Bacillus pumilus: one gene and its partner. The protein of the gene in region 1 interacts with the protein of each later gene in a pairwise test. Links are inferred from orthologs where the notes say so. Each region holds a gene or a part of one and is shown on either strand. Other genes may lie near its edges. The genes, in order: GKC25_RS11325 and GKC25_RS06400.

Region 1 (17,361 bases):
CGCCGCTGTTTTTTCCAAAATACGGTCCGCCAATGTGGATTTCCCATGGTCAATATGGGCGATAATGGAGAAATTTCGAATTCTTGATTGCCGTTCTAATCGTTTTTCTTTATCTGTCACAATCTATCACTCCTACTATAAAACGCGGGTTGCGCTAGCTTAGATTATATCAATAGGGCTGTAAAGATTCAATCGAAATCAAGAAAAGCCGCTCATCGGTCAGCGGCTTTAGTCATATGGTATTGATTTGTTTATTTCCCATTCATCCAATCATAAAGAGAACGGGCTGCATGTGTCATGCCATCAGACAGCGCTTTTCCTGCCTTGGAGAAGGCATTAAAGCTCTCTATTTCCTCAAGCTGCTTTTGTTTTTCGGCAAGATCCTTTTCTGTAACAGCCGTTCCTAAGATAGAGGCTTCTCGTTCTTCATCGTCGTTCATTTGGATGGAGAACGCGCCTTTTAATTGTGGGTCATGGTAACCCTTCATTTGCAGCATGCCATTATTCGCCTGCTGCATTCCTAAAAAGACGCCAAATAGCAAGACTAGTCCTAAAATAATGGTTTTTCCAATAAATGATCCCATGCACCGTCACCACCTTAAGAGCGTTTTTTCTCATCCTTTGCTTTGCCGTTCACCTTTTCCGCGTCCCAGAAAATGTCGCTGAAGACATCAGCTGCTGCATTGGATGCATTTTTCAACTCTTCCATATTATTATCCACTCCGCCAAATTCTAAAAGTAGGGCTTTGTCGGATAAATCTTGATTATAAATTCCATTATCGCCAATTTCTCCTTTGGCAAACACACCGACACTGAGACCTTTATATTTTTTCTCCATCAAATGGTGGAACTCCGTCGCAAGCTTGAGATTTTTCTCATAGCTTTGATTCTTCTTCCCTACAACAAACGCAATTCTCGCATATTTTTTTCCTTTGATCTCGACAGTGGTGTCTTTCTTTCTTCTTGAGTCACGGTGGATATCAATTAAGTATTCGAGGTCATCATTTTTCGCTAAGGCTTCTTTTACGACCAATCTTGATTCATTATAAGATTGAGGATACTTTAATCCTTTTTGCAGGAGCCTTTTTTCAACTTCCGTTTTGTCGACCGTATTCCCGATTCCTTGCTGATCAAGCGCCTTTCCGAACATGTCGCCGACAAGGGTGACATTCACTTTTGAGTGCCGTGCATTGTTTGGATTCGTTTCTCCTTTTAAAAATGGTAAATATGATTCCGTATTATGCGTGTGGTAAATGTACACGGCTTTTCGTTTTCCTGTCGACCGGTCCGGCTCTTTCGCAGGCTTTTTCGGCACATCTTTGTCGAGCTTGTCCAGCTCTGCCAAATTTGCTTCTTTTTCATCTTGGATGACTTCACTTGGCGGCGGCGATTCCATTGGCATGTTGGTATAGTCTGTTCCTTCACCCGCTAAGATGATTTTTGTATCAAAATGTTCAAAACCTGGGAGTTCTCTCCCTAGAAAACTACGCGGGTCTTCTAAATTGATACTAGTCGCAAGCTTGAGTGACAGTCCAGAGAAATGAAACCCTTTTTGATCTTTCGGGACTGCTGAGGCGAAATATTGATTTTCCATACCCATTAATGTAGCGAAGAACGCTCCGGAAAGCTCATCTGCTACACCATATAGCGAGGCTTGCGGCCTCAGCTCTGGCTTTAAAGATGTCAACGCCCCTGACATCACAAACACCACAACAAGCGAGGCTATAAATAAGAAAATGCTTTTCACTACTTTTGTTCCATTAATCGCAACGACCAACTGTCGAGGACGGCGGGGTCTTTTTTTCATGATTTACTCCCTCCAGCACGCTTTCTAGTAATTACACTATGAGCGAGCTAGAGAAAGTAGAACCGATTAATGATTATAAGAACCCATGTTATCTTGAGAGATTTTTTGATGGAGTGCTGTATTTAATCCATTGGCGAGTACGTTTGCCATATCATCAATGAATGTATCCACTTCCTTAGGCGTGACCATTAAATTTTGCCCTAGCGGCGCAAGTACTTCATGGATCAGCTGCCGTTTCTCTTCTTCCGGAAGAGTCCCTACGATACCTAAAAATGATTGACGCGTTTCCTCATCTGGTAAGTCTTCTTCATTTAGCACTTTTTTCTTCCCAAAAGTCAAACCAGCCGGCACAAGAGAGCGGGACGGCCGGTCATCTTTCAGTTCTCTACCAAAATGCTTTAAGACATAATCAATTGTGTCACTTGCAATGGTTACTGCATCTACCACTGTTGGAACGCCAATCGCAATCACTGGAATCCCCAACGTTTCTTTGCTTAATTCTTTCCGCTTATTCCCTACACCTGAACCGGGATGGATGCCTGTATCAGAGATTTGAATCGTGGTATTCACCCGTTCCACTGCACGAGCAGCAAGAGCATCGATTGCAATGACAAAATCAGGTTTGGACCGCTCGATTACACCTTGTATAATGTCGCTTGTTTCAATACCGGTCAGTCCCATCACTCCCGGTGATAAAGAGGACACTGGGCGATACCCTTCCTGTACATTTTCCGGCTGCAATTCAAAGAGATGCCGGGTCACAAGCAGGCTTTCAACCGTGAGCGGGCCTAGCGCATCTGGCGTGACATTCCAGTTTCCTAGTCCTACTACAAGACAGCTCGCATCAGCCTGAATGCCTCGGTCTTTTAAAAACTGAGCAAAATGACGCGCAAATACTTCGACGACTTTTTCCTGCATCTCAGAATCTTTCTCCCGAATGCCCTGCGCCTCAAGCGTCAAGTATGTTCCTGTCTTTTTGCTGGTCAGCTCCTCCCCTTCTTTCGTGATCTCCACTGTGCGTATACGGATGCCATGCTCCTCTTTTTCCTTTTCGACAATCCCTTGAATTCCGTCCTTTTTGACGACATTCGGATCGTTCTCTTGTTCTAGTATCTCTTTTGTTTCAACAGCCAAGTCTGTCCGGATTTGATAAGCACTTAAATCAAGTTTCTGTTTCTCCATAAAAAGACTCCTTCCACCAAGTAATTAACAGTAGTCTTTCCATCTCTTTAAAGAAACATTCGAGCGCTTCATCAATGAAAAATACTTTACATTTATATTGCATTCTAAAGGTGTGTTTGATAGAATACAACTTGTTCTATTGTGAAGATTTAACCTTAAGACAATTGTGTTTAGGTTGTATCTTAGGAGGTGAAACACATGCCAAATATTAAATCAGCGATCAAACGTACAAAAACGAATAACGAACGCCGTGCACATAACGCAACAATCAAGTCTGCGATGCGTACTGCGATTAAACAAGTTGAAGTTTCTGTAGCTAACAACGATGCTGAGCAAGCAAAAGCTGCTCTTTCTTCTGCTGCAAAACGCATTGACAAAGCCGTTAAAACTGGTCTTGTACACAAAAACGCAGCTGCGCGTTACAAGTCAAGACTTGCTAAACAAGTAAACGGACTTTCTGCATAATGCTTGCAACGCCTCAGTGATGAGGCAACTGTTTAACTGTACGTCCGTCCTGACCGGCTCAGCCATTAGGACAGACTGGCAATTATACATCTAAACAAAAACGACCCTCTTTTTAGAAGGTCGTTTTTTTATGTTCAAGCGCCCAATAGTCGAAGCAGGAACAATTCTAACAATAGCTGCTTGTCCTTTTTACCGGTTTTCATTTCATAATCGATCGTTGATAGCTCTTTGACAATCTGCTTGAGCTCTTCTTCTGAAAACAGCCTTGCCTGATCCATAGCAAGTTTGACGCGGAATGGGTGGACTTTTAGATTTGAAGCAATTTGTTTTTGCCCATATCCTTGCTGAGCGAAATACTTCGTCTGCAAAATCAATCGAAATTGAGTTGATATGAGTGCTAATATTTTAATGGGTTCCTCATTTTGTTTCAGCAAATCATAAAACATCTGCATGGCCTCAGAGCGGCGTCTGTTGACAATTTGGTTAATTAATTCGAAAATATTCTGCTCTAAGCTTCTTGCAACGAGCTCATTGACATCCGCTAATTCAATTTCTTCTCGTTCTCCAATATATGTACTCAGCTTCCTGACCTCTTGAAACAATGTGGATAGACTCCCACCGCATAGCATCACAAGCTGCTCAGCCGCTTCAGATGTCATCGCCTTTCCTTCTGTTTTCACCAGTGTAATGGTGAAATCCGTTGTTTCTTTTGGGTTTAACTCTTTTGCCTCAACCATAGCCGCTTTCTTTTTTAGCAATTTGGTGATTTTCTTCCGTTCATCCAGCTTTTCATATGGTGCTAATAACACGAGAATGGTATAAGGCGCCGGCTTTTCTAAATAAGCTTCTAACACAGAAAGCTCATGCTCAATCTTCTCCTTTTTCTTTTCCGCTGTAAGAAAATAAGGATTCTTGATCACAACGAGACGCCTTTCTCCCATAAACGGAAAGGTTTCTGCATCCGTCACAGCCTGTTCAAGCGGCACCTCTTCCATATCAAAGACGGAGTAATTAAAATCCTTCGTCTCCTCGTCTACTACAGCTTGTCTTAATTTAGCTGCTGTTTCTTGCAGTAAATACGTTTCTTTTCCATATAAGCAATAAACGGGATGGATATCCCCTCTTTTTAAATTGTTCCAAACTTCAAAGACCATAAATTGAATCCCTCTCTTTCACTTCCTCCTCTATCCTAAAGTGTGTGAAGACATTAGTAAAGAGGAAGCTGAAAGTGCCGCCTCCTCATTTATAGTAAACGTCTGGTGCAAGCTCCCGGGTCAGCTCGCTGTCAGACGATATTCATAAAATGATCATGAAAATGGAAAACGGTTACTTTACCTTCTAGCAATTCCAAATGAGTTCAAGTATACTAAAATTAGCCAGGAGGGATGAAAATGAATGAATTTGAAAAAAATGTTCAAAGCAAGCGGAATGATGTGACCGACTCAGCCGTTGGTTTTATCGTCACATTCGGATTTTTCGCCTCAATGTTTATTTTGGCAACAATTATACACCTCGTTGGATCTTAACTTCATGATTGCTAAATGACTGCCGTTTTGGCAGTTTTTTTATTGATTTTGTAAGATATCATATGGAGGTTGCGTGTAAAACGTTCCTTTCTTCTCAAGAAATTCATAGGTCACACTTCCGTCTCGATCTGTGCGGTACACCTCCATTTGATGATCCTTTAGTTTTTTCAAAACTTCCTGATGAGGATGCTGATAACGATTGCGTTCACCAGCCGAAATGAGTGCATAGGACGGCTCCAGATGTCGAAGCCACTCCTCACTTGTTGACCCTTTACTGCCATGATGCCCAACCTTTAAGACATCCGCTCGCAGGTGGGGATAGGCTTCTATGATGTCTCGTTCCCCTTCTTGTTCAAGGTCTCCAGTGAACAGAAAACGTTTCCCACCAAGAGTAAAAGCCAGAACGAGTGAATCATTGTTCTTACTTGTCACCCGGTCTTGCGAAGGGTGCAGAACCTCAAATATGTGCTCTCCAACTCGGAGCTGATCTCCTCTTTCTAATTCATCAATAAATATCCCTTTTTTAGCTGCTTCTTTTAGCAGCTTTGCGTCCTCTGGACTTCGGGCAAAGCCTTTTGGTATGGCCAGCCGCTTTACTTTATTTCGGTTGATTAAACGAACCGCTTCTCCCATGTGATCTTGATCCGCATGCGTGAGAATCAGCACATCAAGTTTTGCTATACCTTTAGAATGCAGAAACGGGATCAGCGTTTGATCACCGATCGTAGATACTTTACGTCTTTTTTTCCACGGTTCCTCTTCAAAAGAAAGTCTGCCCCCTGTATCCACAAGCAGATGCCCCTTTCGATAGGGCAGTTGAATAAACAAACTATCCCCCTGCCCTACATCCAGCATCGTGACCTCCCCTTTTTGGAGAAAGTTCGGAGTAAAAAAGTGTACACTCAAAACACCAATGGAAAAAAGAATTGGCACAGAATAGGATTTCACAGAAGCTTTGCACTCCATCACAAACAGCAGAAAAACAATGGCACTCACTTCCAGAAGAATATGCCACCAAGTAGATTTCATAAAAATCAAGTTAAACCCATCAAAAACTGCCATATGTGCTGACAACTGATGACTTAGCTGGATGACCGAATCAAGCAGCTGGAACAATGCTTGTCCAAGAGGGAGATAAATGATGGACAAAAGAAAAAAGAGTAAGGACAGAGGCAGGACAACCGTCGTATAAAAAGGGACAAACATCATATTCAATGGGATGCTCAGCAAAGAAAATTGCTGAAAATGATATAAAAGAACAGGAAGCGAGGCAAGCTGCGCAACAAAGGATATAAGGAATAACTGCATCACTGCACTTTTCGCTTGTGATAAGATTCTGGTCGATAACAAAATAAAGAACGTTACCACGAATGAAAGCTGAAATCCGATATCAAATAGAAATAGAGGATGAAACGCTAATAAGAGTAAAAACGTTGCGCTTAATACGACAGCAGAAGGCTGTTTCATTTCTTTCGGCAGGCTCGTCATCACTAAATAGATTCCTGCCATGAGACAAGCTCTTAAAACCGATGGTGCAGCACCTGTCAAACAAGCATAAACAGGAAGAAAGCATAATAAAAGAATACGTGCTGTCTCTCTTGTCACACCGGCACGAAGCAGACACCAAAATAAACAGGCAAGAAGCGTTTGCACATGCAGTCCTGAGATCGCTAACAGATGAATAATGCCGAGCATTTGATAGTCTCTTAATGTGTCAGGATCAATCAACTCACGATCACCAAAAATAAGGGCCTGTACAATGCCTACAGAGTTTTTCGGCACATGATCTTCTAAGAATTTTAAGCCATTTTGCCTCATCGCTTGAAGATAATAGGAAGGTCTGTCTTTTTTTGTACAGCCTTTGATTGACTGCGGTAAGAAAATGGCGCTAATGCCTTTTGATTTTAGAAATTGATCATATTGAAACCCGTTAGGAATGGTTGCGTGTTTAGGCGGCCGAACATCACCTGTCATATGACAGCTCATACCTGGCTCTACATCTTTTAGCGCCTCTTTTTCACGCTCTGTTTTAATGGTATAGAAAGCGGCTAGCCGTTCATGTTCTGTTGACACAGTTGCTGAAAAACGATTGCCATCTGTCTTCGGAATACTTTCAATCACAACGGAGCCGGAAAGAAATTTTTCTTGTACAGGTTGATCCGTTTCAAAAAACTCATGAACCATAAAAATAAGAGTATAAACAGCTCCACATAGGCTGATCATGAGAAAGAGCTTGGGAATTTTTTTCAGTAGGCTGAGAAGTAATATGATGAGAAGAAAGAGAAGGAAATACATATGAAGATGATATGCAGCCAGAGCAATTCCAACAGCTGCTGAAATTGCCCCAAACGGCAAATAATTAAACATAGGAAGTAAATAATTGATTCGCCTTCTCATGCATAACGCGAATTTCTGTTTCACTAAGTCCTGATTCACTTAGCTTGCCAATTAAATCTGCAACAAAGGCCAATTTTTCTTGATTTTTTAAGTCGATGATCATTTCATCCAGTTCAACTTGTTCCGTTTGAACACCTGCCTGCTCAAATAAATCAACGGCATATGGGTGATTTTTATAATCCTTTGCATAGTACACGGTTCGAATACCTGCTTGAATAATGGCTTTACAGCACTGCAAACAAGGAAAATGCGTGACATATATTTCAGCATCCGCTGTAGGTGCACCAAATTTGGCACATTGTAAAATAGCGTTCATTTCCGCATGGATGGTGCGAACGCAGTGATGATCAATGACATAGCATCCCACATCTGCACAATGGACATCACCAGCAATTGAGCCATTATATCCCCCTGCAATGATACGCTTGTCTCTGACGATGGTCGCCCCAACAGCTAACCGCTCACAGGTGCTTCGTAAAGCAAGCAAATGGCTTTGTGCCATAAAATATTGATTCCATGAAATTCTTTCCACGAGCTGATCCCTCCAGAATGATGGTTGGTATTAAGTGTACATGCCTTCCTTCTATACCGTCAATTCTACTTCACGGTCAATTCACTTTTCAGCCGTTCAATGGTCTTCTCCCCAAAACCTGAAATGTTCCGCAAATCTTCAATTTGTTGAAATTCCCCGTGTTCCTCTCTGTACGTAATGATGGCTTCTGCTTTAGCTGGCCCTATTCCGTTAATGGTTTGCAATTCCGCCGCATCAGCCTGATTGACATTGACACCTTGACTCTTTTCTTTACCCGATGGAGCGTCAGCAGCTGCTATTTGCGTCTGCCTCTCCGCTTCTCCCTGCTTCCGGACATAAATCATCATACTGTCCTCTAATTTTGCTGCTTGATTGATTTCAATCGTGTCTGCTTTACTAGTAAAGCCCCCTGCTCTCCGAATCGCTTCTTCTACCCGTGCATCAAATTGAAACGTATAAACCCCTGGCTTTTTCACAGCTCCTTTGACCTCTACAAAAATGGGAGGTGATTCATTATCGGTCTTTTCTTGTTTGTCTTCTAATGTGACTTGTATGTCTTTATCTTCCTTCAATACACTTGGCTCTCTGCTGCTCTCCCTATTTCCTGCGAAAAGGAAGAAAGTGATGATGATCACGACCATGAGCCCAGCTCCGATATAAAGACTGTATTTTTTCAATGGAATGAGTCGCTTCACGTGCTCACGCTTCTTTCAATCATATTTTTCTATTGCTCAACATACTGTTTAGAAGATAACAGATCCTATGCGCCTAAGGAGGGAGAACGTTTGAATATCGGGATAATCGGTACAGGAAACATGGGTACCATACTTACTGAGGCATTTATTGAATCAAAGGCAGTCAATCCCTCATCCATCACCATCACAAACCGGACCATAGAAAAAGCGTTCAATATAAAAAAGAACCACCCAGAGCTTGAAGTAACGAAACAGCTTACAGGAGCTGTCATGAATAAGGATTTCATCTTTGTTTGTGTCAAGCCGCTTGATATTTATCCACTTTTAAAAGAGCTGAGCCCTCTTTTAACAGAACAGCAAACCATTGTCATCATTACAAGTCCGGTTCACCCTGAACAGCTTCAGGATATCGTTCCTTGTCAAACAGCCAGGCTGATTCCAAGCATTACGAACCGTGCTTTATCAGGAGCGTCACTTTTAACATTTGGATCGTCATGCAGTGTCGCGACGAAAACAGCGTTAAGACAGTTAGCTTCCTGCATTTCAACACCCATTGAGATTCATCATTCGATTACAAGAGCGGCGTCAGATATCGTCAGCTGCGGTCCTGCCTTTATCAGCTTTCTCGTTCAGAAAATGATTGAAGCAGCTGTCGAAGAAACAGATATTTCTAAAGAAGAAGCCACCACCTTATCAGAAGATATGCTTGTAGGACTTGGCCGTTTGATTGAAAAAAGAGTCTATACCCTTCCGACACTGCAAGACAAAGTGTGTGTTAAAGGCGGCGTCACTGGTGAAGGGATTAAAGCACTTGAAGCAGGTGTTCAAGATATGTTTCACCGCCTCTTTCAAAACACCCATGAAAAATTCGATGAAGACCTTGAAGCGGTTGCGCATCAATACCCGCCAAGTGTGTTTACTGATGATCGCAGAAATTAATCATCTCTGCAACAAGCGAAAAAAGGGTTTTAAAAAACCATCGTTCCATTAAACGATGGTTTTTGGTTTCTTAGCTGAAATGAAATATCTTTCGGCGAATTCCCCAGGGACTTCATTTGTAAAATCAGCGGTCACTTCTATCTGTTCAAAGCCAGCGGACTCAAGGAACGCCGCATATGTCTCAAATGGAAATGTACGCTGTTCATGTGTCTCATCATAACGCTGATACACGTCTCCGTCCTTTACAAAAAAGCTTAAATCGTGAATGACCGAATACATGTCATCCCCTTTATCACTCTGCCAAATATAGCTGATCTCTTCATCTTGATCGGCATAAGTCGAACCTGGGAATACCTCTTCCATTTTATAAGGTGTATGAACATCAAAGAGTAAAACCCCATCTGCCTCTAAAAGCTGAAACATGTTTTTAAAGGTTTTTTTGACGTCATTTTCGTTTTTTAAGTAATTCAAGGAATCACAGCAAATAACCGCTGCTTGAAAGACTTGCTCAAAACCCGTAAGCTCTCTCATATCTTGATGTAAAAATTGAATGGACTGCTTTTTCGCCTGTGCTTTTTGCTGCGCGAAGACCAGCATTTCTTCACTGAGGTCAATTCCTGTGACTGTGTGGCCCTTTTCAGCTAACCGAAGAGAAATTTCTCCAGTCCCACAGCCAACATCAATAATGGCAGCATTCGGTTTGATATTCTGCTGGATCCACTGAACCCATTCATCATAAGGTGCATGTGTCATGAGCTCGTCATACACACCTGCAAACCCTTGATAAATCATGAGTTAATGCCAAGTGAAAGCGTTTCTCTCGGCGCATCTCCCCATAGCTTCTCTAGGTTGTAGTATCCTCTTTCTTCTTTGTGGAACACATGAGCAATGACATCACCAAGATCAATCAATACCCATCTTGCTTCATCAAAGCCTTCCATCTTCTTCACTTCGATTCCACTTTCCTCTGCAAGATGTTTTACTTCTCTTGCAATGGCCTGCACTTGCTTATCAGAGTTCCCGTGACAAATGAGAAAATAATCGGCAACAAGTGAGATTCCTTGCATATTAAGGGCAATAATATCCTCAGCCCGTTTATCATCGCATGCTCCTGCCGCGACGTTTAAAATTGATGATGAATCCATCCAAATTCCTCCTTAATTGTTCTTATGCACAAGCGAGTTGTAAGTAGCCAATGTATCTGGAAAGACTGGCTGATTCTTTTTCAATAAGAAGCTGATGGTGTTTTTTAGTGACTGAACCAACGCGCTATCCAAATAATGCTCTGCTAACTCTCTTACTTCTTCAACACCAGGGAAATGACGTCCTGGTTCGATATAATCAGCGACATAAATGACCTTTTCAAGTAATGTCATGTTTGGCCTGCCTGATGTATGAAATTCAATGGCAGTTAAAATGTCTTGATCGTCAATGCCTGCTTCCTTTTTAACCAGATAAGCACCAACTGGGGCATGCCAAAGCTCAGGCGAATATTCAAGCAATAGAGGGTTCATCTGTTCCTTCTGGATAATTCCCTTCATTTCTTCCTTTGGTCTAAATTTCGCATAATCATGAAAAATAGCGGCGATCTCTGCTTTTTTCACATCTGCACCGAACCGTTCCGCTAATGAAATGGCTGCACTCATGACCCCGAGTGTATGTGTATATCTATGCTCTGTTAACTGCTCTTTGACACAGTTCAATGCTTCTTCACGATTCATATAAATGATGCTCCTTTATATAACGCTCAACAGCTTTCGGTATCAAATAATCGACAGGTTTTTCCTGCTTTATTCGCTGCCTAATCAATGTCGATGATACATCAAAAGCTGGAACATCTGCAAATAAAAGAGGATATGCCGTACTTCCGGCATAACCCGGTCTTTTCATCCCAATAAAGGTGATCATCTGAAGCAAATCATCAATCCGATGCCATTTTGGCAAATACTCGACCATGTCCGCTCCAATCATAAAAAAGAACTCATCTTCAGGATGACGCTTCTTTAAAAGCTCCACCGTATCCACTGTATAAGATGGACCCTCTCGCTCCATTTCAATGAGCTCCAGCCGAAAATATGGATTTGACTGGATCGCCGCTTCCACCATTTTCACCCGGTGACGACTATCTGCTCGTTTCCGGTCTGTTTTATGAGGGGGCTTGTGATTTGGGATAAACCACATTTCATCAAGCCCCACTTGAAAACGCACTTCATTCGCCATCAGCAAATGACCATTATGAGGAGGATCAAACGTACCGCCGAACAACCCTATTTTTTTCATATCACATCCACCTTTACGGCAGCTTAATTTGTTTATTTTCCTTCGATTCTTTATAAAGGACAATCACATTTCCGATCGTTTGAACAAGTTCAGCTTTTGCACCTTTTACAAGTGCTTTCGCAACTTCCGTTTTGTCCTCATCGCAGTTTTGTAATACGCTGACCTTTAACAGTTCTCTTACTTCAAGCGCCTCGGAAATTTGCTTGATCATATTGTCATTTACCCCGCCTTTTCCTACTTGAAAAATAGGTGATAAATGATGTGCTTTTGCACGTAAAAAACGTTTTTGTTTCCCTTTTAACATGGTGTTCCTCCTAATTTCTCTATTACAATTGACTTCATTTTTCTGGCGTCAGGCGTGATGCCTGTCCACAGTTCAAAGGCTCTTGCTGCTTGTCCAACAAACATGCCGACACCATCTACTGTTTTCAAACCTAACCCGGCTGCTTCTTTGAGCAGCTTTGTTTCTATTGGATTATACACAATATCACAAACGACCGCTGTTTTTTTTGCGTTTGCTAAAGAAATCGGGGTTTCTTCAACATTCGGGTACATACCGATTGAGGTCGTATGGATGATGACATCATATTCCCCAAGTCGTTCTTCTGCTGTCTTTAAAGTAATGGCACTAGATGTGATGTTCCCATCTGCACTTTCAATTAAAGCCTCAGCTTTTTCAATGGTGCGGTTGGTGATATCAAAGCTTTTCGGTGCATAGTCAGCGATTGTCGTATAAATCGCTCTTGCTGCTCCGCCAGCACCAATCATTAGAAATGACAGCTCTGTTAAAGGCTGATCCAAGGCTTCAAGCAATGAATGAAGAAAGCCCTCTCCATCTGTGTTGTACCCGACGAGCTGACCTCCTTCAAGCCGCACCGTATTGACTGCACGCAGGCGTTCAGCTGTCACATCAATTTTATCAAGGTACTGCATAATGTCTACCTTGTGCGGAACAGTGACGTTAAAGCCGCTTATTCCTAAGGCTTTCATACCGCGAATGGCATCTTTAAGGTCTTCGTCTTCTACTTGAAAGCCATGATAATGTCCATCAATCCCAGCATCCTTCAATGCTGCATTATGAATATCCGGAGACATTGAATGACCAACAGGGTTACCGATTAATCCGTATAAAGGTTTCAAGGTCTCTCCCCCTTTGAACATTTAAATTAACGAACGTCTCATAAACACATGAACGCCTTTTGGCGCATAGACTTTGATTTGCTTCCCTGCATCATTTGCCGTTACCCATCCTAAGCCTGAAAAGACGATGTCCATTTTCGGCTGATCAATCGTAAAGGTATGCGGAACGAGCGGAGGGAAATCTTCCATCCCCTCTTTTGATGGCGGTGATAGCAGTTCCCCGGCATGTTTTTCATATAAATCATCTGCGTTCTCTAACTTTGTTCTGTGTATGTTCAGCTCATTTGGCATATAGCAGACAAATGACGTTCTGCCGCCTTTTACATAATCAAATCGAGCAAGGCCGCCAAAATAAAGCGTTTGTGCTTCATTTAATTGGAACGTTCTCGGTTTCAATTCTTTTTTCGGCGTTAAGATCTTCAAGTCATTTTTGCTGACATAGTGCGCCATCTGATGACGGTTGATAATGCCTGGCGTATCAAATAGAGCAGATCCGTCATCAAGCGGGATCTCAATGGCATCAAGTGTTGTACCTGGATATTGGGATGTGGTGATCACGTTCTCTTCGCCAGATACTTCTTTGATGATTCGATTGATAAATGTTGATTTTCCAACATTCGTACAGCCGACGACATAGACATTTCTTCCCTCACGGTAATGATCGATCGCTTCCATCACCTCAGGTACGCCCTGACCTCTGCTTGCACTGATTAAGAAAACATCGATCGGGTTCAATCCGTTTTCTTTCGCTTCCCGTTTCATCCAATGAATCAGACGATCTTTTTTCACGGATTTCGGTAAAATATCTACTTTGTTGCCGACGAGTAAAATCGGATTACCACCGACAATACGACTCAGCCCATTGATCCAGCTTCCGTTAAAGTCAAAAATATCAACGACCTTTACAATCAGAGAATCTGTCTCTCCAATGCTGTGCAATATATTTAAAAAGTCGTCTTCTGTTAAAGAAACATCTTGTATTTCATTGTAGTTCTTTAACCTAAAACAGCGCTGACAAATCACATCTTCTTTCAATAGAGATGCTGCCGGCGCATATCCTAATTGATCTTTATCTTCCGTCTGAATGGCTACACCGCAGCCAATACAAACAACCTTTTCCATTATTACTCTTCCTCCCACTGAATGTGGCCCTTACGCTTTAAGGCTCCTAAAATTCTGCGTTCAATCTGCCTGTTAAACTTGGTGAAAAATCCGTCCGAGGCAGCGACAGGGACGACCAAAATCGTATGGAAGCCATGACGATTCCCGCCTAGTACATCGGTCATGAGCTGATCCCCAATGACCACCACATCTTCTTTTTTCAATTGCATATCAGAGACTGCCTTATTAAAGGCTCTTCCCATAGGCTTTTTCGCTTTATAAATAAACGGGATATGAACTGGTTCAGAAAAAAGCTTGACCCTTTTTTCATTATTGTTCGATACAATCGTCACTTGTATCCCGTGATCCTTCATTTCTTGAAACCATTCAATTAAGCGGGGCGTCGCACTTGGACGGTCCCATTCTACTAGTGTGTTATCTAAATCGGTAATAATTCCTTTTACATTTCGTTCTTTTAATTTTTGCGGTGAAATGTGGAAAATGCTTTTCACAAATTCATCCGGTAAGAAATACTTCTTTAGCACAATTTGCACCCTTTCTTCCCTTGGTTTTTCAGCGATGGTGTCGAATCAAATCACAATTTGTCTGTCTATCGAATACAATGAAAAAGTTTTCGACATATGACGAGGACCTTCAACAGGTGTGGATAATTTTACACACATTATCCACCTATATTTCATCACGCTTTCATTCAATTATAAACACTCTACCCACAAGTTATCCACTTCACCATGTGGATAACAGAACGATTGTTCTTGTTTCCCATTCATGGTAGATTAAAGGTACTTCAGAGACATTCGATCAACCTATGATGATATGTCTTTTCCTTAAGTTTTATGCCAACTTTTTCAGGGGAGGTGTTTTTCCCATCATATGGGTTTCTAGTATGAAAAAGCTGTCAGATGATTTACTTATAGAATCGTATTATAAAGCAAATGAAATGAACTTAAATCGCGACTTCATTGAATTAATTGAGACAGAAATGAAAAGACGTTCGCTCGGGCATATGCTCTCTGTTTCCTCTTAATTCCATTTCGCAGGAACCATGCCTCCCGAGCACTCTCCTTTTTTAAACTCAGGTGACTGATATTATATCACTTGCGCTATAGGCTTACTACTATTTTCCGTAAAAAACACCCCTTCTCATCAAAGAAGAGGTGTCTTATTTGCAAGGCTGTTCATTCCAAAACCATAACCCTCCGCCTACGACCAAAATGACCACAAGGAACACAACAAGAAAAGCGTAACCGATTCCTGCTCCTTGAGCTGGATAAGGTGAACACGCAGGGTAAGGATAAGGGCATCCCCACATATCAGTTACCTCCTTCTAGGAAGATATACTGTTAGACTATGCTGGATGGATGGTCTTGTTTAGGCAGATGGCCATCATTTAAAAATGTTTGATGACATCACGCTCTTTGATTTCGTTATAAATAATTCTTGCCCCTTTTGGCGTCATATGATTGCCAGAAGGGTCGATCAAACCTGATTGAATCAGCGCATTGTCACTATCTTCACCAGCTTCTCGGATGAACGCTTTCCAATTGTCGACAAGCGGTACTTGCTGATCCTTGGCTATTTCTCTCGTAATGTCATTATAGGAATTTTGCCAAGCTCTTGCCCCGCCTCTCTCAGCAAAATAAGATGACTTATACCTAGAGTAGTAATACAAGCCCTTTTTTCCGCCTTCTACAACAGGTACACAGGTCATGAGAATCGGGGTAATGCCTTCTTTTCTACTTTCAGAAATGAAGTAGGATACATTTTCTTTAAATCGTTTTTTCGTCACGCGGGGATGTTTCCCATCTAAAATCGCCGCATCATTCGTACCGAACATGATGAGGACGTAAGTTGGTTTCTGCTTTAAAATATCCTGCTCAAAGCGAAGCTTCGCGTCTTCAGTTGTCTGCCCGCCAATGCCTGCATTCTTCACTTGAATTTGGCCGCGCTCGACGTTTTTCATGAGATTCACCCATTTTTCAGATGTTGGATAATCTCGAAAGTCCCAGTTTGATCCCCTTGTATTGCTGTCGCCAAATGCAATGACACTTTCTTGTTCTGGCTTTGAGCACCCAGCAGCGACACAAAGCAGGATAAAAAGGACAACACATTTCTTCACAACATTCACCTCCAAAAGCCCTCTTCATATAGTAAACGACAAGACTTTTGGTTTCAATGAATGACTGTTTTTGACGAATGCTTCCTATTGCAGTTGAACAGGTACATACGCTTTGTCATGATGCAGCAGTTCGCTCACTTTGACAAATTCATAGCCTCGATCCTTTAATTCAGGAATCACTTGTTTCAGTGCTTCTACCGTCTGCTTCCGATTGCCCCCGCCATCATGCAAAAGAATGATATCGCCGCCTTGAATATGATCAATAATCCGGCTCGCAATTTTGCGTGAGCCTGGTCTTGACCAGTCCTTCGGATCTTGCGTAAAGGACCACATGACCACATCATATCCTTGCTTTGACAAAATGCGGAATGATGTCATCGTCAAGCGGCCGCCAGGGGGGCGAAATAATAAGGGTCCGCCAGGCTGAAGTGAAGCGATATGAGCCGCTGATTCTTTTAATTCCTGCTTGATCTCCTTTGATGATAACAGGTCAAAATACGTATGATTCATCGTGTGATTGCCAAGCTCATTTCCTTCGTCCACAATCCGTTCTGCGATCTTTGGATATGCGTGAATCCGGCTTCCTACGACAAAAAAGCTGGCATTTACTTGATGCTGCTTCAGCACATCCAATATTTGATTCGTGTAAACTGGATGAGGTCCATCATCAAAGGTGATCGCAATCTTTTTCCGTTCCGCTCTCATGTCCCAAAAGGCATGTCCCGTTTTTTCAAGATCGACTCGTTTTAATGTATATGCCTCTACTTCATTAGGAACAAAAGCACATAGCAGCAATATACACATCAAGACATGCAACCCTCTCATTTGACCGCCTCCACAGAACATTCTTACAGATTAAATTGCCCGCTTTTTGATGAATCATTCAGCATTCATAGTCACGGTCCGCATCTCTGACTTCTTTTTTGACATAAAAAAAAGCCGGCCCATCAGGCCCGCTTTTTGTTTCACGTTTGGTTTCTCTCTTCAACTGTCGAACGTTGCTTAGAATTCATACAGACACTCTCCTTCTTGGATTTGATTTTGAGCCCATAATAATTTCTGATAATACTGGTTGGACTTCTGGTATTGTTGAGAGGCTTCTAAGGCTGTCGCAATTTCTAGTGAGATATCCTCTATATAAGAGTATAGGCTAAGTT
Region 2 (12,605 bases), 940 kb from region 1 along the record:
CAAGCAATCTATACAAAAAGCACCCCTTACTATTGAGCAGAGGTGCTTTTTTTCTTTATTTCTTCACAACAATCGTACTTGCAATTAAATCGTGAAGCGCTTGTTTTTTCTCTGTGAAAAAGGCAATGATGTACCCAATACATAAGATTGGAGACAAAAAGACTTTTGCAAAAAAGCGGCCAGTTGCTCGTCCGAATGTTATTTTTTCGCCCGTTACTTTTGTCACTTTGATCCCAAGAGCCATCTTACCAAGAGTTCCTTGCAGTTTTGATGCTTCCATAATAGCGTAATAAAGCCATGTCAACACGATACCGATTAAGATCGATGCTACGTAGAAAAAGATAAGTCCCATAATGACAGCCCATTCTTCATCCGTCATGACGGTTGTGGAATAGTAATAGCTGTCATCCTCTAGCATAAATGCTGCCTCTGGGCTTGAGACAAAAAAGAGTGTGAACAAAATAAACATGATGAAGGCATAAGGAACACTGATAATGACGCCGTCCAAAAGGTGGGCAAGAAAGCGGTAGCCCACGCCTGCTAGCTCAGGATGCTTCTTTTCTTGAATGTGTGGTTCTGTTATGTTTGTTTCCATCCTATTTCTCCTTTATTATGTATGTTTTCTATAAATTTCTTATAATCATTCGTTATTATATCTTATGAATATAGTAAGATCAATGGAGCTGTTAACTTTTACATATATTTTAGATCAGTTTGTTCTTAATGTTTTATGTGAATAAATACTGAAAATTTGTGAAAATCATGGCACTTCTAGTTCTTTTACCTCCTGATTTTTTAACATTTTGTGATATTTTCGTCTTGTTTCCATTCTGCTGTTGACAACCGCTCTTCACATGGTACAATAGTCAAGGATTTTTTAAAGAAAGGTGTTCATGATGGGAACTGTCGTACTATTAAAGAACAACGAAATAACTGTAATTGAAGATATTTGCGAAGCTGATTTTTTGGACATGAAGCATGATTTGTCAAATGATGACGCAGCTTATATCTCTTGGTATGAAGATTACGATACTGCTTATGGATATTGATTTCATTTCATAGATGAAGCGTAAAAAAGGCGATACAACCTAAGTTGGTTGATCGCCTTTTTTACGTTTGTGATGTTCTTTCACTTTCAGGCTCTACATGAATAAAGATTTGTGCATGCGGAAATTCTTGCTGAATCTTCTCTTCAATTCGATCACATAATTGGTGAACATCTTCAATCGTTGTCTTGCCATCTACAATCAAATGGAAATCAATATATTCCTCTGCACCGGATCGTCTTGTTCGAAAGTCATGATATTCGATGAACTCTTGACTGAATCCTTGAATGATTGCTTCTATCGATTGTTCTTCCTCGGGTGTTAGCCGGGCGTCTACAAGCGGCGGGAAGGCTTCTTTCATGAGTTTAAATGCTTCACGCATAATAAAGAGAGCGAGTATCATTCCAATGATCGGATCTAAGAAATACCAATCGGTTAATGCTACAAGCAATAAACTGAATGCGACCCCTAGTGACGTATACACATCTGTTAACAGGTGCAATGCATTCGATTTCATGGCAACAGAATGCACTCGCTCCGCCTCTTTGTTCACAACCTTCGATACTATAAAATTGATGAGCGCGCCTATCAGCATCACCACAATGCCAAGCACAGGCAGCTTGACTGGCTCTGGGTGCATTAATTTGTGAACACATTCGTATATGATCCAAATGCCGGCAACGAAAATCAGCAAGGTCTCAATCGTTCCTGAAATATTTTCGACTTTTCCATGTCCATAAGGATGTTTAGAATCTGCTGGCTTTCTTGAAATACGAACAGAGATAAATGCAATAAAAGATGCCATTAAATCGAGAAAAGAATGAATGGCTTCTGATAAAACCGCAACAGATCCAGTCAACAGCCCCACAATGATTTTTAAGATGACAACAAATGTGTTACTCATCACGGATAGAAACGCGATTTTCGATGTCTTCGCTGATTGTTCCATCTATCGTCCTCCTTTAGGAGATCGTATGTCTATAAAAGCAATTCCCATGACCTGATTCTCACGTTCTTTCAGTTTACACAGTTGTGACGTTTTCTAATCCTGTTCACCGCAGCCTGTATTTTCTAGTGAGGTTACGCTATAATAAATGTTGCTCTTTCTTCAATATATCACTCATGCTGTGATGAATAGGAGAATAGACTACAGATAATGATATCCAGTGCCTTTCGCGGGTGACATTTATGCAGTGAATGGTAAAATAGGATAAAAACATAAATTTTTAAGGTGATGAGAAATGGAGCATTTGCTGAATCCAAGAGTAAAGGATATTGAAATTTCAGGCATTCGAACATTTTCAAATCTCGTATCGTCATATGAGGATGTCGTTTCTTTGACGATAGGCCAGCCCGATTTTTATACGCCGCATCATGTCAAAACAGCTGCCAAAGCAGCCATTGACGAGAATTTCACCTCGTACACTCATAATGCTGGTTTCCTAGAGCTAAGACAAGCGATCCAGCACTACATCAAGAAGAAAGTCAATCTTGATTATGATGCAGAGTCAGAAATCATTGTGACGACAGGTGCAAGTCAAGCGATTGATGCTGCGTTTCGAACCATTTTGTCAGAGGGTGACGAGGTCATTTTACCTGGACCTGTCTACCCTGGCTATGAACCGATCATTCGAATGTGCGGCGGGAAGCCCGTACATATCGACACAACGAATGCTGGCTTTAAATTAAATGCCAAACTGATTGAGGATGCATTAACGGAAAAGACAAAGTGTGTTGTACTTCCTTATCCTTCGAATCCAACTGGTGTCACGCTTTCGGAAGAAGAATTGAAAGAGATTGCCCAGCTCCTTGAAGGAAAAGACATCTTTATTTTATCAGACGAAATCTATAGCGAGCTGACATTTGACCGGCCGCATCATTCAATTGCCTCTTTCTTAAAGGAACAGACCATTGTGATTAACGGACTGTCTAAATCTCATAGCATGACCGGTTGGAGAATTGGCTTTTTATTTGCTTCAGCTCCAATTGCTAAACATGTATTAAAAGTACATCAATATAACGTGTCTTGTGCCTCGGCTGTCTCACAAAAGGCGGCACTTGAAGCTGTGACAAATGGTGTGGATGATGCACTCATCATGAGAGAGCAATATAAGAAAAGACTCGATTATGTATATGATCGGCTCATTTCAATGGGGCTTCCGGTCATTAAGCCTTCTGGCGCTTTTTATATTTTTCCATCCATTGAATCGTTTGGGATGAGTTCCTTTGATTTTTGTATGGAGCTGTTAGAAAGTACAAGACTTGCGGTTGTACCAGGGTCTGCTTTCTCTCCACTCGGCGAAGGGTATGTGCGTCTGTCCTATGCTTATTCACTTGAAACACTGAAAGAAGGACTTGACCGCCTAGAACAATTCGTCCTTGAAAAACGTTCCATTCATTTCACAGACTGAAACAACGGCTCTCTTGCCGTTGTTTTTATTTTGCAGGAAACATGATGTGAAATACGGTGCCCTTTTCGGGATGACTATCCACACGGATCGTCCCGTTGTGATTTTCTAAAATATTAAATGTCACCATGAGGCCAAGTCCAGTGCCTTTTTCCTTTGTCGTTAAAAAGGGCTCTCCTATTCGCTTCATGACCGATTCAGGAATGCCGACCCCTTCATCACGAATGGTAACGAGAATCCCATCTCTTTCTGCTTTGGCCGTAATGTCAACCTTACCTCCGTCCGGCATGGATTCGACGGCATTTTTGATTAAATTGATAAACACCTGCTTGAGCTGATTTTGATCCCCGTTCATCAGGAGATCCTCTTCTATCTCACTTGTGTTCATTAAAATACCATTTAAGTTCGCTTGTGTCTCTAATAGAGCCGTGACTTCGCTGATGATTTTTTTCAAATCAAGTGTCTGCATCGATGCCGTTTGCTGCGGTTTTGCCAGCATGAGCAACTCGCTTAATATAATCTCTATCCGGCTCAGCTCAGAGAAAACAATCTCGAAATATTGATCGCGATCTTTTGTTTTCGGTTTAATGAGCTGCAAAAAGCCTTTGATAGCGGTCAATGGGTTCCTGATTTCATGTGCAATGCCAGCTGCCAATTGACCTGCGATCGATAATTTTTCAGATCGGAGCATGAGCTCTTCTGTCTGCTTACGTTCCGATATATCTCTTAAAATAATTTGAACGGCTGTTTCCCCAAAGAATGTGGTTGGGATACACACCATTTCAGTATAAATCAGCTTGTGTTTAAATGTATGACAGCTCATCGTGACAATCTCGGAATCTGATGCTCTTTCAATAATACGCGACAAGCTCTTTTTCACTTTTTGCTGGTCACAGGAATGGATCTGGTGGAAAATATCCTTTCCTATTAATTTATCGTAATGCTCGGCTTCAAATAATTTAATGCCTGATTCATTCATAAACACCCATTTATGATCATGAATGACCGCAATCGTATCAATGGAGTTTTGGATGAGCAGCTGATACCGCTCCCGGCTTTTTTGAAGAACGGTTTGGAATTTCTTACGGGATGAGATGTCTACTAACAGCAAAAGCTCTGCCTGCTGATTTTGATAGATCGTAGGTGATGACTTCACTTCGATATGAATGCTGCTTCCATCTTTCCGCTTCCAAATCTGTTCAATCATTCCGACTGGAAGACCTTGCTGCAGCCTCGTAATTCGGCTTCTCACAATGTCATGGTACTCCTCAGCAATAAAGTCAAATGCAGATTTGCCGATCATGTCATCTCTTGTACATACCCCCATTAATTGAAGCATCGCATCATTCGCATAAACAATTTCCCCTAATATCGTAATACACAACGGATTTGGCAGCATGGCAATCAATTGTTCAGCTTCACTGACATGTTGGAAAGCCGGCAGACTGCCTAACGACTGTTCTGACACTTCTGATGTTGTTTGAAATGCTGCTTTTTGCGGTTCAGCGTCCAGCACCCTCATTTTTAGGATCATTTCTCTACTTAATTCGCTGTCTAACTCATCACAAGCAACAAAATCAATACTTGCTTCAATCCATACAGCTGTTAGATCACTTCTAAGCAGCCTAAAGTGGCAAATCTCTAGCATGTGCTGATTGTAGAAATAACTCTCGACGAGAAATTGATCTTCGGTATGAACATAGTCTTTCAAAAAACACCCTAGTAAATCCTTTTGTTCATAGAGCAAAAGCTGCTTACAGTTAGAAGAAATGTAGAGAAAGCGGCCATTAGAAGAAAGAACGGCATGTAAATCGATATTCGAATAAAGCTGATTCGAATCTTTCATTTTTTGTTCCATCGTCGTCCGACCCTCCTTTTCATTTTTTAGGGTTGTCCTTAGATTGATGTATAAAAAAGATTCGCTAGAAAACCCGTATTTTCCTTCCGTCATCGAGGGAAACGTCCATATTTTCAACAAAAAAGAGCACATTCTCTTGCTGTGCTCTCTGCTGTTTACTGCTTTTCATATTTCTTTTGTAATTCAACGTACTTATCAATAATTTTACTTGGGATGGTTTTAATGACGGAATCTTTATCTGAGACATAAGGTGTCACGACACTAAAAGCCACCTTCGGATTGGACGACGGATAATATCCCCCAAAGGTTAAATTGTATGTGGGATTTCCCCACCAGCTGCGGTTGGCACCATAGTAAAAGGTTTGGGCCGTCCCTGTTTTTCCAGCGACATCATGCTGACCAAAGCGGCCAGCGGCAGTACCGCCGGTCGATGTGACCATTTTCAGCCCCATTTTGACGCGGTCAATATCTGCTTTCGAGTTGTTAATCGTGTTCAGCACCTTCGGCTCATATTTTTTCACGACTGGGCCTACTTCATCCTTCTTCGTTGGAAGGTGAACGCTTTTCACCACTCTTGGCTGAACGCGATTTCCTCCATTGGCGATCGTCGACATGTACTGGGCAACTTGAAGCGGTGTATACGTGTCATACTGGCCAATTGCTTCATCGAGCAAAAGTCCGCCGACCGTCTTAGGATGTGTCTGCATCCCGCTTGATTCCTGCGGCAGGTCGATCCCTGTTTTTACGCCAAGACCGAATTGCGCATAATAGTTTCTCATTTTTTGCAGGTGCTCAGGTCTTGCCGGTAACGGACCATCCTTTTGATAGGTGATGCCCGCCATTCTCATCGCTACTTGGAACATGTAGACGTTGGAACTTTTTTGGAGAGCCTGAAGGTCATTGACCCATCCAAGAACTTTGTAAGACTGTTTCGGCTTTCCATTACTTCCTGCAAAATAAAGCGGTGTATCCATATAGGATTGGTTGTGTGACATCCCGTCCTGATAACCGCCAAGTACTGTGGCTCCTTTGACAACAGAGCCCATTTCGTACTGGGTCGTAAATGTTCCGATGGCATAATCTGTGACGTCTCTGCCATCCATTTTCTTGCCAGACATTGCGAGAACATCCCCAGTGTTAGGGTCCATCATCACGACAAATGCGCGGTCCATCATATAGTTTCTCGCACTAGCGGATCTAAGCTCTGATTCGACGATCTTGTCGACTTCCTTTTGCAGCTCCATATCAAATGTCAGTGCAAGATCAAGTCCTCTTCGTCCCTCTGTCCGCTTGATTTCATCGAGCAGCTTCCCGCCAACCTGTGTATATTGAACAGTCGCTTTCTCTGGATTCAGAAAATCTTCGTATTGATACTCTAAATAGCTCTTCCCTACCCGGTCATTTCGCGAGTAGCCTCTTGCCATATAGTAATCTTCACGCTCTTTTATAATGCCTTGCTCTGGTGTGGTCACACCGCCAAGTACATTATAAAGGGTCTTTTCATACGGATATTTTCTTGTCCAATCATTGATGACATTTACACCATGCAGTTCATCCAGATGCTCTGACACAAGTGAAATCTCTTCATATGTCAAACTCACGGATGATGTCTGCTTTGACTCTTTTGTTTCATCGAGTAAAGCAACTTTTTCGTCCCCTTTTTTCTCTTCATTTGGGTCCATTGCTTTCACGATTTGAGGCTCAAAGGCATATCCGCCTGTAAATCTACGATAGATCGCTGCAACTGCTTTTTCCTCTGCATCCTTTTCGATCGCCTTGACTTCTTTCTTAGGCACACGCTCTACTTGAAGCGGATAGACATCCTTTGCTTTAAGATCCTTTTTCTCTGCTTTTGAAATGAGCTTATCCGCTTCTTTCGGATGGCTCGCCAGCCAAAAATCTCGAATGTCACGCTCTCTCAAAAAATCAGTATCCATTTTTATATAAGTCGCAAGTTTTCTTGCTACCTTAATCTTATCCTTCGCTTTCACACCGCTTTCTGATGTATAAACGATGGCAGGTACACTTTCGTTATCAACGACGACTCTTCCTCTCGCGTCATACATTTTTCCTCTTGGGGACGGGTATGATGCTGTTTTGACCTCTGTTCGGTTTGCTTGCTTTTTATAATCCTCACCATTGACGATCTGCAGCACACCAAGCTTGATCACAAGTCCAGCAAATAAACTAAAGACAGCGAAGAAAAAGAGATTAATCCTCCAGGCGTTCCGGCGCTTGATTTTTTTCTGCTCGGCACTACCTTGATGCTGTTTCTCTCCCACTTATGTAGCTCCTCTCATCCTTTCAATCTTTTACAATTACCACTCATTATTGTAACACTTTTGTAATAGTTGTTACAGCGAAACAAGTGAAAAAAAGCTGTCAATCCCTATTATGCAAAAAAATATACTAACACTTTAAAATATTGGTATGTTTATGTCGTTTTCTTTAAATGGAAGAATTCCCTATCCTTTGATATGAGGCGGCTTTTTTTATGACTTTAACAAAAATGACAAACAGGCATTGTCAATGGAGGATGCTGGTACGTTTATAACAAAAAGTCCATGTTATGATTTTCTGTGAGAAAACAAAACAAAGATTTTAGGAGGAGTTACAATATGAAGAAGAAATCATTCTTTTTTTCAGCGCTAACGGCTGCTGCACTCATCACGTTCACTGGAGGACATTCAGCTGATGCGAAGGAGCTTAACCTGAAACAAGTGATACATGTACAGCATCAAACCATTGATCTTCATACATTAGCTGCAAAATTACATATCTCTTCAGATGTAAACAAGCTAAGCAAGTCGAATCAAAAAGAGATCGAAGCTCTTTTAAACAAGCTGATCAAAAGCGGTCAACCTGTTACTGGCACAAAAGTGGTGAAAGAAGTAAACAAAGCAAAAAATGAACAAAAACAAGAATCAGTGAAAAAACCAACTGCTTCTAAACCAAGTACGCCAGCTAAACAAAACACAAACAACAATAACAATACAAAAGCTGACCAAAAAGACACAACGGCAGCAAAAGCAGATAGCAGCTTGAATGCATTTGAAAAAGAAGTCGTTGAGCTTACAAATAAAGAGCGTGCAAAACAAGGGTTAAAAGCACTTTCTGTTGATTCAAAACTAAGCAAATCTGCTCGCGCAAAATCTCAAGATATGAAAGATAAAAACTATTTCTCTCATACAAGCCCAACTTACGGATCTCCATTTGATCAAATGAAGCAATTCGGTATCACTTACAAAACAGCAGGTGAAAACATTGCCCAAGGTCAAAGATCTCCTCAAGAAGTTGTGACTGCATGGATGAACAGTGAAGGCCACAGAGCAAATATCTTAAACAAAAACTATACACATATCGGTGTTGGTTATGTGAAATCTGGCAACTACTGGACGCAGCAATTCATCGGAAAATAAGATATCTAAAAAACCTGTCCCTAAGTGGGACAGACCAGATTGTTGACAAAGGGCTAAAATGATCTTCATTTTAGCCTTTTGTCTTCTTTTCAGCGTGATAGAAAACCTTTGCAGCCCTAGGAAGGACGAGTACCGGAGCGGAGCGAATTTGACATTCGTGAGCACCGGCACGCAGGACTGACACCGAATGCGAGGGTTTGTCTACACGCTGACCTGTCTCTAAGTGGGACAGGTCTTTTTATTTTACCCATAATTTATATATACTCTGTGTGCCGCTGTTTTCTTCGCCCTGTTCGCTCAGCTTTTCATAAAGTGACTTTGCAAGCGCGAGTCCTGGCATTTCTTCTCCCATCAGTTCTGCTTCCTCAAGTGCAATGCCCATATCCTTGATAAAATGCTTCACGTAGAACCCTGGCTCGAAATCACCTTTCAGCATTCTTGGTGCAAGGTTTGACAAGGACCAGCTTCCTGCCGCGCCCGTTGTAATGCTTTTGAGCACATGCTCTGGATCAAGTCCTGATTTTTCGGCATAGGCCATGGCCTCTGCAACGCCTACCATACCTGCTGCGATCGCAATTTGGTTACACATTTTGGTATGCTGACCGCTTCCTGCAGGTCCTTGATATTGAATGTTTTCGCCCATTTGCTCAAATAAGGGCAGGCACGCTTCATAGGCTGATTTTTCTCCGCCAATCATAATCGCAAGCGTTCCATTTTTTGCCCCTACGTCTCCGCCAGAAACTGGTGCATCTAATGCAAACAACCCTTTTTCTTTTGCTTTCATTTCAATTTCTTTTGCCAGCTGAGGCTTCGATGTAGTCATATCAATCAGATAGGTACCAGGCGCAGCATGTGCCACAAGCCCTTCTTCACCTAAATAGATTTCTTCTACATCTGATGGATATCCTACCATTGTGATGACAGCATCTGCATGTTCTGCAATCTCCTTCACTTCCGGCTTCCATGATGCGCCTTTTTGAATGAGTGCATCTGCTTTCGCTTTTGTTCTTGTATAAACGAGAACTTCATATCCGGCATCCATTAAATGTCCTGCCATACTGCGTCCCATTACACCGATTCCAATAAAACCAACTGTTTTGATTTGTGTCATCACTTGTTCCTCCTTAAAGAGACTTTGTCAGTCCACCATCAATGATGAGTGTTTGACCTGTCATATATGTATTGGCTTCAGATAAAAGAAAAGCTGCATATGCTGCAAATTCCTCTGGCTGTCCGTAACGGCCAAGCGGAATCGCACGTTCAGCCTGTGCTTTGATTTCTTCAACTGTTTGGTGCTCTGCCTGTGCGCGGTGCTTGTCCAGCTGTTTGACGCGGTCTGTTTCAATTTTCCCTGGGGCTAACGTATTGATTAAAATGCCATCCTTTGCAAGCTCCTGAGCGGCTGTTTTTGTCCAGCCGGCAATAGCCGGTCTAAAAGTATTTGACAGCATCAAGCCTGGGATCGGTTCTTTCACTGACATAGACGCAATGTTTAGCACGCGTGCGCCGTGTTTTTTCAAATAAGGCAATGCCTCTTTTAATAATCGAATATAACTGAGTAAATGAAGCTGAAATGATTCCATCCAGTCTTCATCTATTAAGGTTTCAAGCGTCCCTGTTTTAGGCCCGCCTGTATTGTTCACAAGAATGTCTAGACACTTCTCATCACCAGCTGCCGCTTGAACTAGCGCCTTGATTTGCTGCGCGTCAGACACATCACATACTTGATAAGTCAGCTTTCCTTTTACAAGCGGAGATAATTCTTTGACTGTTTCTTTCAGCGTGTGCTCATGCCTTCCTGAAAGCATCACATCTGCTCCCTCTTTTGCTAGAGCAAAGGCAATGGCTTTTCCAATACCTTGACTGCTTGCAGCGACCAAGGCTTTTTTTCCAGATAGATTGACATCCATGTCAACACCTCCTCTACTCTTATTTTATCATACAAAAAGAACCTTGCTCACGTCGCAAGGTTCCTTTCCGCTTGATTACAGCTTAAACCGATCAACCGCCTGACGTAATGCCTGGCTTGATTCGTTCAGCATTTCAGTCGAAGTTTTCGTTCTTTCTAAAGCTTGGACTTGTTCATCTGTAGACGCATGCACTTCCTCAGCTGAAGCCGCAGATTCTTCTGAGATCGCAGCAATGCTTTGAATGGAATCATTCATTTTCTGCTGTTCGTCTGTCATTTCATTGATCTGTGTATGAATGCTGTCAATTGAGCCGACAAGTGCCTGCATTTCCATTGTGATGCTGCTCAGTGCCTCGCCTGTTGCATTAATGGCTTCACCTTGTTCCTCATTCATCTTACTTGCTGCCGTCATCGCTTCAGCCGCCTTTTTCGATTCATCTTGAATGAGTTTGACGGTTTCACTAATGTGTTTGGTTGATTGCGCAGATTGTTCAGCAAGCTTTCTGACTTCTTCTGCAACAACAGCAAATCCTCGTCCGCTTTCTCCGGCTCTCGCTGCTTCAATGCTTGCATTCAGTGCAAGTAAATTCGTTTGATCAGAGATTTCAGAGATGGCGGTCACAACGTTTTCAATATTTTTCGTTTTATGTTCAAGGTCAAGCAGCATTTGCTCCACTTTCTTCGATTCCTCGTTCGCTTGTGTTGATTTTTGAACGAGCATACCTAGTGCATCGAGCCCTCTATAGCCTGCATCTTCAGATGATTTTGAGTTGGCTTGCATTTGCGTGGCAAGCTCACCCATATGACGTACTTTTTCATATAAATGCTCTGATTTCTCATTAATCGTTTCTGCTTCTGAAGCCTGCTTAGACGCACCTGTTGCCACCTCTTGAATGGCCGTTGCAATCTGTTCGCTCGACAGTAAGGTTTCATTTGAAATTTGCGTGACTTCATCCGTTGATGTCACTACTTGGTCTGAAGCCCCTTTTACTTTTTCAATTAACTCTCTGATCCCCTCGGTCATTTGATTAAAGCTCTTCGTGAGGAAACCAATCTCATCTTGAGATTTCGTTTCAAGTGAGCTGGTTAAATCACCTTCAGACACCTTACGCACATGCTCGATCAGACGCTTGATTGGCGTTGTGATGCTTCTTGCTAATAAGAAACTGAGAATGATCGCAAGAACAATAGCAATGACTGAAATCATGATGCTTGTCTGATTCATTTGTTCTGTGATCCAAAGCAGTTTCTTTTTCTCAAAGCTGACACCTATTGTCCAATCGGCCTCTTTGATTTTAGATATGACCGTCAGTTCTTTGTTATCATCAAGACCGGAATTGTCGATCGCTTTTTTTACAGAAGCGACTTTTGATATGTTTTTTCCTTGCTCAGTTGGATGTGCCAAAATCGTTCCTTTGCCATCAACTAAAAAAGCGTTTCCCATATAAGGAATCTTTTGTTCCTTTATATACGATTGAATGGAAGACAGCTTCAAATCAAGTCCTGCGACTCCAACAACCTTTCCATTTCGCACAATTGCCTTGGTGGCTGAGACAACCATTTCATTCGTTGCTTTATCAATATACGGATCTGTCCAGATGACTTCATCAGGCTTTTCAGCCGAATTGATAAACCAATCTCGCTTAGTTGGATCATATCCTTCACCAAAATCAGACTCTGGGAAGGCAAACATTTTACCGTCACTTGTTCCTATATAGGCAAGTGAGATGAGTTCATCCTGCTCCTGCAAGACTTTTAGTTCATCGTTTTCAAAGGCTAATGTTTGTTTTGTTTGCTTTTGTGCAAAATCTTCAGTCAGTGTACTTGTTGCCAGTTTGTTAATTGTACCCCCGTAATTATCAAGCTTTTGTGCAATAATATCTCTCATGCTTTCTGCTGTTGCCGCTGTGGTGGTTTTTGCATCCCGTTCAATGAGTGGTGTTAATACTATGTTGGAACCCACTT

The links.
Region 2: the proteins of GKC25_RS11325 (region 1) and GKC25_RS06400 interact in binary tests that used the Bacillus subtilis proteins (3 or more experiments, as listed by UniProt). The link is inferred for Bacillus pumilus from one-to-one orthologs.

What each region holds. Positions count from the first base shown.
Region 1 is NZ_CP046128.1:2,222,583-2,239,943, forward strand. The notes cover bases 13,673-16,541. They hold GKC25_RS11325 (sporulation histidine kinase inhibitor Sda), read left to right. Parts: upstream 13,673-14,971; coding sequence 14,972-15,112; downstream 15,113-16,541. Other genes in these bases: yqeH (ribosome biogenesis GTPase YqeH), read right to left, coding at 13,673-14,085; GKC25_RS11320 (YqeG family HAD IIIA-type phosphatase), read right to left, coding at 14,088-14,609; GKC25_RS11330 (hypothetical protein), read right to left, coding at 15,248-15,397; GKC25_RS11335 (SGNH/GDSL hydrolase family protein), read right to left, coding at 15,476-16,204; GKC25_RS11340 (polysaccharide deacetylase family protein), read right to left, coding at 16,289-16,541. Also shown: lepA (translation elongation factor 4), read right to left, coding at 1-120; GKC25_RS11235 (YqxA family protein), read right to left, coding at 252-584; GKC25_RS11240 (stage II sporulation protein P), read right to left, coding at 599-1,807; GPR endopeptidase, read right to left, coding at 1,874-2,989; rpsT (30S ribosomal protein S20), read left to right, coding at 3,188-3,454; holA (DNA polymerase III subunit delta), read right to left, coding at 3,589-4,608; GKC25_RS11260 (YqzM family protein), read left to right, coding at 4,846-4,980; GKC25_RS11265 (DNA internalization-related competence protein ComEC/Rec2), read right to left, coding at 5,020-7,347; GKC25_RS11270 (ComE operon protein 2), read right to left, coding at 7,340-7,909; GKC25_RS11275 (helix-hairpin-helix domain-containing protein), read right to left, coding at 7,975-8,604; late competence protein ComER, read left to right, coding at 8,695-9,543; GKC25_RS11285 (class I SAM-dependent DNA methyltransferase), read right to left, coding at 9,592-10,335; rsfS (ribosome silencing factor), read right to left, coding at 10,332-10,688; bis(5'-nucleosyl)-tetraphosphatase (symmetrical) YqeK, read right to left, coding at 10,701-11,264; GKC25_RS11300 (nicotinate-nucleotide adenylyltransferase), read right to left, coding at 11,254-11,823; ribosome assembly RNA-binding protein YhbY, read right to left, coding at 11,837-12,127; and 4 more genes. UniProt on the Bacillus subtilis protein: Mediates a developmental checkpoint inhibiting initiation of sporulation (by preventing phosphorylation of spo0A) in response to defects in the replication initiation machinery.
Region 2 is NZ_CP046128.1:1,293,602-1,306,206, reverse strand. What follows is about bases 2,898-5,894. They hold GKC25_RS06400 (PAS domain-containing sensor histidine kinase), read right to left. Parts: upstream 5,313-5,894; coding sequence 3,483-5,312; downstream 2,898-3,482. Other genes in these bases: GKC25_RS06395 (peptidoglycan D,D-transpeptidase FtsI family protein), read right to left, coding at 5,468-5,894; GKC25_RS06405 (aminotransferase A), read left to right, coding at 2,898-3,457. Also shown: GKC25_RS06420 (RDD family protein), read right to left, coding at 56-595; GKC25_RS06415 (hypothetical protein), read left to right, coding at 897-1,049; GKC25_RS06410 (cation diffusion facilitator family transporter), read right to left, coding at 1,111-1,995; more of GKC25_RS06405, read left to right, coding at 2,288-2,897; more of GKC25_RS06395, read right to left, coding at 5,895-7,594; GKC25_RS06390 (CAP domain-containing protein), read left to right, coding at 7,931-8,731; GKC25_RS06385 (NAD(P)-dependent oxidoreductase), read right to left, coding at 8,970-9,842; GKC25_RS06380 (SDR family oxidoreductase), read right to left, coding at 9,856-10,641; GKC25_RS06375 (methyl-accepting chemotaxis protein), read right to left, coding at 10,717-12,605. UniProt on the Bacillus subtilis protein: Phosphorylates the sporulation-regulatory proteins spo0A and spo0F. It also autophosphorylates in the presence of ATP.